One region of the Martinezella sp. CNPSo 3964 genome, then DNA from elsewhere that is predicted to be linked to it. Evidence: riboswitches for the same ligand, from Rfam matches in the RefSeq annotation. Region 1 holds a riboswitch; the other holds the start of a gene.

Region 1 (4,712 bases):
TGCTGACCATCATCGTCGGCATGCTGCTCGTCGTGCCCACGGCCTATTGGGTCCGGCTTCGCCTGCCGCAGCTGCGCCCGATCGTCGAATTCATCACGCTGATGCCGCTCGTCATCCCGGCAATCGTCATCGTCTTCGGCTATCTGCGCCTCTACAATTCGTCGTCCATCCTGCCCCTGACAGGCTTCGAGCAGACCACGAACTTCCTTCTCGTTTGCTCCTATATTGTCTTGTCGCTCCCCTATATGTATCGTTCGGTTGATACGGCGATGCGCACGATCGATGTCGGCACCCTGACGGAAGCGGCGGAAAGCCTTGGCGCGAAGTGGACGACCATCATGTTCCGCTGCATCTTCCCCAATGTCATGAGCGGCGTTCTCTCCGGCGCCTTCATCACACTGGCGATCGTCATGGGCGAATTCACGATGGCGTCATTGCTCAATCGGCCGGCTTTCGGCCCTTACATGCAGCTCGTCGGCGCCAACCAGGCTTACCAGTCCTCGGCACTGGCCATCATCGCGCTTGCAGTGACCTGGCTCAGCATGGGCTTTCTGCAGCTCGTTTCCCGCTTCTCCAAATTGGCTCCGGTTAAGGCGTAAGGCTTCTCACCATGGCTTTTCTCGAACTCACCCACATCAAGAAGTCCTTCGGCGACGTCCACGTCGTTCACGATTTCAACATGAACATCGAAAAAGGAGAATTCATCTCCTTCCTCGGACCATCGGGCTGCGGCAAGACGACCGTGCTGCGGATGATCGCCGGTTTCGAAAATCCTACCGCCGGCACCCTGTCGATCAACGGCAAGGATCAACGGGCGTTGAAACCGAACCAGCGCAATATCGGCATGGTATTCCAGGCCTATGCTCTGTTTCCGAACATGACGGTGCATGACAACGTCGCCTTCGGCCTCAAGGTCGCCGGCATGGCGAAGCCCGACATCGACAAGCGCGTCAAGGAGATGCTTGCCCTCATCAAGCTCGATCATCTCGCCGGCCGCTACCCCTACCAGATGTCCGGCGGCCAGCAGCAGCGCGTGGCGCTCGCCCGCGCCATCGCCGTCAAGCCGCAGGTCCTCCTGCTTGACGAGCCGCTTTCGGCCCTCGACGCCAAGATCCGCATCTCGCTGCGCGAGGAAATCCGCGCCATCCAGCAGCAGCTCGGCATCACCACGGTTTTCGTCACACACGATCAGGAAGAAGCTCTGTCCATCTCCGACCGTATCGTCGTCATGAATGCCGGCCGTGCCGACCAGATCGGCACGCCTTTCGAAATCTACAACACGCCGGCAACCCGCTTTGTCGCGTCCTTCGTCGGCACGCTGAACCTGATCGAAGGCAAGGTCATCGATCCGGACAGCAATCGCATCATGATTGGCGATCAGGGCGTCACCCTGAAGCAGTCGGTCACGGCCTACAAGCCGGGCGATACCGTATCGCTCGCCCTGCGTCCGGAAGCCGGCTCTCTGGCGGAATCGGCCAAGGGCGACACGGCGCTGACCGGCGAAGTCTCGTCGGCGCACTTCCTGGGTTCGGTCATTCGCACCCGCATGAATGTCGCTGGCAACACGATTTCCTTCGACATGTTCAACAGCCCGGGGATGATGCCTCCGAGCGTTGGCGAGAAGGTGACGCTGCGCTTCGCCTCGTCCGACCTGCTCGTCATTCAGGATTGAGAATGGCCCCTGCGCCGCAGGTAAACTTTGAAAAATTATTCGCAAACGCCGGGTCAAAAGCCCGGCGTTTTTCTTTGATTTCCATGAGGGAAAGCATCTATAGTCCACGCGTTCTCAGGGCGGGGTGCAATTCCCCACCGGCGGTATGGGGATCTTCCCCGAGCCCGCGAGCGCCTTCCGAGCTTTCGGAAGGGTCAGCAGATCCGGTGAAATACCGGAGCCGACGGTATAGTCCGGATGGAAGAGAGCAAGCAGGGTCGCACCTCCTCCGTACGGGGAGTGCCGCGTTCATGCGTGTTCGCCCAAGGGATAATTGACAACAACCCTTGAAAGGCAAAATTCATGACCATTTCGATTTCTACCCAGCCGAGCCGCATTGCGATCATTCGGGCTCGCTGGCATGCCGACATCGTCGATCGCTCGGTCGACTCCTTCGTTGCCGAATGGCAGACGGTGGAAGGCGCATCGCCGATCGATATCTTCGATGTACCCGGCGCGCTTGAGATTCCGCTGCATGCACAGACGCTCGCCCGCAATGGCCGTTATTCCGCAATCGTTGCCACCGCTTTCGTTGTCGACGGCGGCATCTATCGCCATGAATTCGTCGCCAATACCGTTCTCGATGCGATGATGCGCGTGCAGCTGGATACCGGTGTGCCTATCCTTTCTGCAGTCCTGACGCCGCATCACTTCCAGGAGTCGGAAGCCCATATCCAGTTCTTCAAGGAACATTTCATCATCAAGGGCCGTGAAGTGGCCAGCGCCTGCCGCCATATCCTTTCGGAGCGCGCCAAGCTGCTGCCGGCCGTCACGGTCTGACCAGCATGGTGGAGGCGCAGCGAAAGCCCGCCTCCACCTTTAAAAGGGAGAAACGTCAGTGACCGTCCTACGCATCATCCCGAACCTGCCTACCGCCGATCCCGCCACGGCCCGTCTTTTCTACCAAGACCTGCTCGGCCTCGATATCGTCATGGATCACGGCTGGATCGTCACCTTCGCGTCCGAAGCGGCAACAGTACCGCAGATCAGCGTTGCCAGCGAAGGCGGTTCGGGAACGCTCGTCCCCGATCTCTCCATCGAAGTCGATAATGTCGACGCGCTCTATCAGCGCGCCACCTCCATGGGCTTCGGAATATTGTATGACCTGACAGACGAACCCTGGGGTGTCCGCCGGTTCTATGTCCGCGATCCCTTCGGCAAGGTCGTCAATATCCTGTCCCATCGCTGATACGGAGCGCGGCGCTCCAAATGGGCAGACCCGCCGCAACCTTGCTATCGCAGATCGAGATTGAATGTGGTGCGTTCAGCCGGCCAGACCGATTCCGAATAGGTGATCGGCACCCTGTCGGTATCCGCATCCACCTTGCGCGTCACCAGCAGCGGCGCGGATTTCGGCTGGCGCAGGATCCGTGCCTCGTCCGCCGTCGGCATGCGCGCCTCGATCTCCGTTGACAAGCGCTCATAGTCGGTGACGCCATAGCTGGCGAGTGCCGCCGAGATCGTCGCATGCTGCAATCTGGCCTTGTCGAAGTCGGGAAAACGTTCGGCCGGATAATAGGAATCGCCCAATTCGACCGGAATGCCATCAGCCGTCATGACGCCGCGACGATGGATGACCATTACCCCAACCGCCAGCTTCAGATAGCTGGCAATACGTTCCGTCGCCGGCACGATCTCATGGACGAGCAACTCGCCACCCGGCTCGAAACCCTGCTCGATCAGGTTCTTGTGAAAGCGCGTGCGCTTCGACAGCGTATAGTCGAGCACGCCCCTGTGAACGAAGGTTCCCCGTCCCTGCTCGGCACGTACCAGCCCACGCTGTTCCAGATGGCCCAGCGCCTGACGCACGGTGAATCGACTGACGCCGAAGCGCTGCATCATCTCGGGCTCGGTCGGCAATTTCTCTCCGGGCGCGAAAGTCCCGGCGGCAATATCAGCCGCCAGGATCTCGCCGATCTGATGCCAGAGGGCGCTGCCGCCCTTGCGGTCGATCGTCTCCATGTCAGATGCGCTTCTCGAGCCGGAACAACAGCTTGTATTCGGCCGGATAGCTCAAGGCGTCGAGAATGCTCGGATAATATTTGCGGTCCTTGGTTGCGCGCACGAAACCGTCATAGCCGAAACGCCTGACAGAAACATCGAAGCCGGCAGCCGTGAACGCCTCGATATAGTCCTGCGGAGAGCGATCCTGCATCGGCGCATTACTGTTGTTGCCGATAAGCTCAAGCCATTTCGGCCAAAGCGGCATTTCATTGTGGCAGCCGGTCACAGCGTAGTAGACGCCCCCATTGCGCATGGCACGGAACATCCCCTCGGCATGCTCTTTCAGTTGCGGCAGCAGATAGATCACCTCATAGCTGAAGGCAACGTCGAAGCTGTCGGCAAAAGGCGATAAATCAGTCGTCACATGAAACTGCAGCGGCATGTTGCCGACAGCTTCCACAGCGGCAGCCACGGACTCCGAAGCGATATCGATGCCGACGCCGCGTCGGAACGGCCGCATGGCATAAAGCAGCCGCAGAAAGCCGCCCCGGTTACAGCCGAAGTCCAGGACAGTCTTCGAGGAGAAATCCCGCTCTGGCACCGTCTCGATGAAATGCCGCCAATAGGGGCTGTGCGATTCCGCCATTGCGGTATCGCCCTGCGGATCCTTGTGCCAGGTTGCGTAAGTGGAGGCTGCGTTTGTCATGATGGGCTCGCTGTTGGAGTTGACTGAACCCTTGATAGCGAAGTCCCATGACAGCCGTATGAATTCGTCCGGACGACCGGACTAGTGGCGACAATCTTCTAATCGTGATCGGCCCTCGCCTACTGCACGCAATCCACCATCCATTGCACGCCGAACCGATCCGTCAGCTTGCCGTAATAGCTACCCCAAGGCTGGACGGCGAGCGGCGTCGTCACTGTGCCGCCTTCAGCCAATCGGGCAAACATCCTTTCAGTGCTCTCCCAGTCATCCGTCATGAGCATATGGGCGGAACCTCGCATCGGCTCTGCGTCGTGATTGTCCGAAGCGAAGAACATGACGCCTGGTCCTTCA
Region 2 (4,712 bases), on a different contig from region 1:
GCGGAACTCGGCGCACTGACGCTTGCCGTCAATGCCGCCGGTATCGCCAACGCCAATCCTGCCGAGGAGATGGAGGAAGACCAGTACCAGACATTGATGGACATCAATCTGAAGGGTGTCTTCCTGTCGTGCCAGGCAGAAGCGCGCGCCATGCTGAAGAATGGACGTGGATCGATCGTCAACATCGCCTCCATGTCCGGCGTCATCGTCAATCGCGGCCTGAGCCAGGCGCATTATAACGCTTCCAAGGCCGGCGTGATCCATATGTCGAAGTCGCTCGCGATGGAGTGGGTCGGCCGCGGCATTCGCGTCAACACCATCTCGCCGGGATATACCGCAACGCCGATGAACACGCGTCCGGAGATGGTTCACCAGACCAAGCTCTTCGAGGAGCAGACGCCGATGCAGCGCATGGCAACGGTCGATGAGATGGTCGGTCCCGCCGTCTTTCTGCTGTCGAATGCCGCGAGCTTCGTGACGGGCGTCGACCTGCTCGTCGACGGCGGCTTCTGCTGCTGGTGATGCGATGAAGAAACTGATTGCAGGCAACTGGAAAATGAACGGTCTCGCTTCCTCCCTGGCTGAGATCGAGGCGCTGAAGGGAATAACGGGCGAGGCGGCGTGCGACATCGTCGTCTGCCCGCCCTTCACGCTGGTGGAAAAGGCGGCCGAATGTGCCGCAGGTTCGGCGATTGCCGTCGGCGCGCAGGATTGCCACGCGCAGGCCGCGGGCGCCTTCACCGGAGACGTCTCCGCCGAAATGCTCGCCGAAATCGGCGCTCGCTTTGTCATTCTGGGACATTCCGAACGGCGTTCGGCCTACGGCGAGGCAGATGCCGCAGTCGCGAGGAAGGCTATTGCAGTCCACAAGGCGGGACTGACGAGCATTATTTGCGTCGGCGAAACGCGCGAAGAACGGGATGAGGGACGAGCGATCGAAGTCGTTCGTGCCCAGCTTGAGGGATCGATTCCCGACACAGCGACCAATGCGAACATGGCGATCGCCTATGAACCGGTATGGGCGATCGGAACCGGATTGGTTCCGACCCTTGAGCAGATCGAAGAGGTGCATTCGTCCATCCGGCAGACGCTCGAAAGACGGCTGGGAGAAGACGGGCAGGGTGTCAGGATTCTCTACGGCGGCTCGGTCAAGGCATCAAATGCAAAGGCGATCTTTGGCGTTTCCAACGTCGATGGTGCTCTCGTCGGAGGGGCGTCGCTGAAGGCATCGGAGTTCGCCGGGATTATTTCGGCTACCGTTTGAAGTCGCCAGCAACAGGCGGGGCGATCAGCCCTGGAGTCGACGCCTGGCATGGCTGTCACCGCGAAAGGAATAGGAAATGCAACGCTTCGAAAACAAGACCGTCGTCATTACCGGCGCGAGCCGCGGCATCGGTGCTGCGATCGCCAGGCGGTTCGCGCGCGAGGGTGCCAATCTCGTGGTCTCGGCCAATGAGGATTCCGTCCACGCGGTTGCTGATGGGATCAAGGCTGACGGCGGAAAGGCGATTTCCTTCGTTGGAGACGTGACGGACAAGGTCAGCGTGAAGGGTCTTTACGAGGCTGCCGAAGCGGCTTTCGGCGCCGTTGACGTATCGATCCAGAATGCCGGCGTCATCACCATTGCCCGCGTCGAGGACATGACCGAGGGCGAATGGGACAAGGTCATGGCGGTCAACACCAAAGGCGTCTTCCTTTGCGCCCAGGAGGCGATTGCCCGCATGCGCAAGCATGGGCGCGGCGGCCGGATCATCAATACTGCCTCCGGCCAGGCGCGCGACGGCTTCATCTACACACCGCATTATGCGGCATCGAAGATGGGCGTCGTCGGCATTACCCAGAGCTTGGCAAAGGAAGTCGCGACCGAGGGAATTACCGTGAACGCCTTCTGCCCCGGGATCATCGAAACCGATATGTGGGCCTATAACGATCAGGCATGGGGCAAGCTGTTGGGCAATTACGGTCCCGGCGAGCTCATGAAGGAATGGGTCGAGGGCATTCCGATGAAACGGGCCGGATCGGGCGAAGACGTTGCAGGTCTCGTCACTTTCCTTGCCAGCGACGATGCCGCCTATATCACCGGCCAGACGATCAATGTCGACGGCGGCCTGATCATGTCTTAGTTCGACAATGAGGAACGGTGCGTTCAATGGGCGGATCGGATTCTCGACAATTCGGCGATCAATGCCTCTTGCGGAACCAGGCATTGATCCCTTATCTTTTACGTGTTCTCAGGGCGGGGTGTAATTCCCCACCGGCGGTATGGGGAGCTTCCTCGAGCCCGCGAGCGCCTTCCGGTTATCGGAAGGGTCAGCAGATCCGGTGAGATGCCGGAGCCGACGGTCATAGTCCGGATGGAAGGGAGCAACGCAGGAGACGCTGCTTCATGGTGGCGTTCACATGCTTGTTCGCCCAAGGGAAAATGGTGGCTTTAACCGGCCATGCACGCCGTTCCAAGCGGCAACCCTTGAAAGGCAGGAAAATGACAATTTCGAAAATTGAAGATGCGATCGCTGCGATTGCGCGGGGAGAGATCATTGTGGTTGTCGATGATCGCGACCGCGAAAACGAAGGCGATCTGGTGATTGCTGCGGAAGCGGTCACGCCGCAGGCAATCGCTTTCATGATGAACCATGCCCGCGGTCTCATCTGCGTTCCGATGGAGGGCGAAAGGCTCGACGAGCTCGATATTCCGCTGATGGTGCCGCGCAACACCGAAGTCCTCAAGACCGCGTTTACCGTTTCGGTCGACTACATCCCGGAAACCACGACCGGAATATCCGCCGCCGACAGAGCGGCAACCGTTCGTGCCCTCGTCAGGGACGGATCGCGCCCGGAGGAGTTTGCCCGGCCCGGTCATATCTTTCCGCTTCGCGCGCATCCAAACGGTGTCCTGTCGCGTCCCGGCCATACGGAAGCAGCGGTGGATCTTGCCAGGCTTGCCGGCCTATCACCAGCCGGTGTCATCTGCGAAGTGGCGAATGACGACGGCACGATGGCGCGCCTCCCCGAGCTTGAAGTTTTCGCCGAGCGGCATGGCCTCCACCTTGTCACGATCGAGGATCTCATCGCCTACAGGGCTGCGATCGCTCCTTTCAAGGCTGCCTGATCGTTCCGATACAGCCCATCCTGATGATCCCGCCCGGATCGATATTTGCCCGAGGCTCTCCTATGCTCCTTGAGGGGCAAGGAGAGCCTTTTTCAGCCGATGAATATGTCCGGCGCCAATTCCGCAGCAGCCGCCGACCATCGTCGCGCCAGCATCGACCCACGAGCAGGCGAAGCGTGAATAGGCGTCATCGTTCAGATCCTCTCGGGTCGCGTGAAGGCCCTCGTTGGCAGCGGACTCGCCTTGCTCTCCCTCGAAGGCATTGGCATAGACGCCGATTTGCAGATTGTTGCCGTCCCGCTTGAAAATCTCCGCTGCCGTATCGACGGCCTTTCGCATGACTTCCGGTTTGCTGCAGTTGAACAGAAGTGCGTCGGCGCCAGATGACGCCGCCCACTGAGCCGCATCCTCGACGGCTTCGCCGGATCGAAGCTTGGGAGAGGCGCCATTCCTCTGCGCGGCGTCATCCGCGAGTGTGAAGGAGATCCAGAACGGCTTGCCGGTGCCAGCAACCGCAGTCCGAACCGCCTCTCCCTCCGCGATCAGGCTAAGGGTTTCGCCAAGCCAGACATCGACATAGGGATCAAGGTTTTCGACCAGAACCTTGAGATAGTCTTGTACCCGAGACGCGTCGAAATTCTGCGGCTCGTAGGAGCCGAAGATGGGCGGCAACGAACCGGCGACCAGGACCTTTCGATCCTTGCAGGCATCGGCGGCGTCGCGCGCCAGCCGACCAGAAAGGGCGATGAGGTCGGCTCCTTCCTTCCGGAATCGCTCCTCGCCAATGTGAAAGGGCACGAGCGCGTAGCTGTTCGTCGTGATGACGTCCGAGCCGGCAGCGATGAATTCGCCATGGACCTGCCGGACGATCTCCGGCGAATTGACGAGCGCCAGCGCCGACCACTCCGGCTGCTTCAATTCCGCGCCGAGACGCAGCAGTTCGCGGCTCATGCCGCCATCGAGGATCAACAGTTTGCTCATGAATAGGATCTCCAGAATGGCTCGGATCTGCGGAGAGGTTTCATCTCTCCCTCGCGCCGTGGGTTAGCGCCGCACCGGCACCTGCGCTTCCAGAAAGCGGAAGCTTCGCGCGATGATGGCTGTAAGGATGAGATAGAAAACGGTAACGACGATCAGCGGTTCGTAGACGAGCAGCGTGTCCTGGCGAACCTTGGTGGCAACGGCATAGAGATCCATTACCGTCACCGTGAAGGCGAGCGGTGTCGCCTTCAGCTGCATGACGATTTCGCCGCCGATCGTCGGCAATGCGATACGAATGGCGCGCGGCAGCCAGATGCGCCGCGTCAGCGTGAAGGGACGCATGCCGAATGCGCGGCCGGCTTCCAGCTCGCCTTTCGGGACGGCGAGCAAGGCGCCGCGCAACACCTCCGCTTCGTAGGCCGCATAATTCAGCGTGAAGCTCACTGCGGCGAAGAAGAAGCCTTCGCGCAGGATAGGCCAGAACAGGCTCTGGCGGATACCCGGGATCATCGGCAGAAGAGAGCCAACGCCATAATAGAGCAGCCAGAGCTGTATCAGCAGCGGCGTGCCCCGGAAGAAGGTGCAGTAGCCGCGGGCAAGGCTTCGCAGGATCGGGCCGCCG

Evidence for each region. A riboswitch is a leader RNA that binds a small molecule or an ion and turns the genes downstream of it on or off. The one in region 1 is predicted to bind FMN.
Region 2: linked by a shared signal. The riboswitch ahead of ribB (3,4-dihydroxy-2-butanone-4-phosphate synthase) and the one ahead of AC13Q5_RS07545 (6,7-dimethyl-8-ribityllumazine synthase) in region 1 are both predicted to bind FMN.

Annotation. Positions count from the first base shown of each region.
Region 1 covers NZ_JBXSOW010000002.1:194,863-199,574, forward strand. Annotated here, with positions in the region: gene AC13Q5_RS07535 (ABC transporter permease) at 1-599, shown strand, start outside; gene AC13Q5_RS07540 (ABC transporter ATP-binding protein) at 611-1,672, shown strand; FMN riboswitch at 1,779-1,925, shown strand; gene AC13Q5_RS07545 (6,7-dimethyl-8-ribityllumazine synthase) at 2,015-2,491, shown strand; gene AC13Q5_RS07550 (VOC family protein) at 2,550-2,900, shown strand; gene phnF (phosphonate metabolism transcriptional regulator PhnF) at 2,945-3,673, opposite strand; gene AC13Q5_RS07560 (class I SAM-dependent methyltransferase) at 3,675-4,361, opposite strand; gene AC13Q5_RS07565 (VOC family protein) at 4,481-4,712, opposite strand, start outside.
Region 2 covers NZ_JBXSOW010000004.1:122,764-127,475, forward strand. Annotated here, with positions in the region: gene AC13Q5_RS14510 (SDR family oxidoreductase) at 1-522, shown strand, start outside; gene tpiA (triose-phosphate isomerase) at 527-1,264, shown strand; gene AC13Q5_RS14520 (SDR family oxidoreductase) at 1,341-2,123, shown strand; FMN riboswitch at 2,224-2,370, shown strand; gene ribB (3,4-dihydroxy-2-butanone-4-phosphate synthase) at 2,483-3,109, shown strand; gene AC13Q5_RS14530 (homocysteine S-methyltransferase family protein) at 3,170-4,090, opposite strand; gene AC13Q5_RS14535 (ABC transporter permease) at 4,154-4,712, opposite strand, start outside.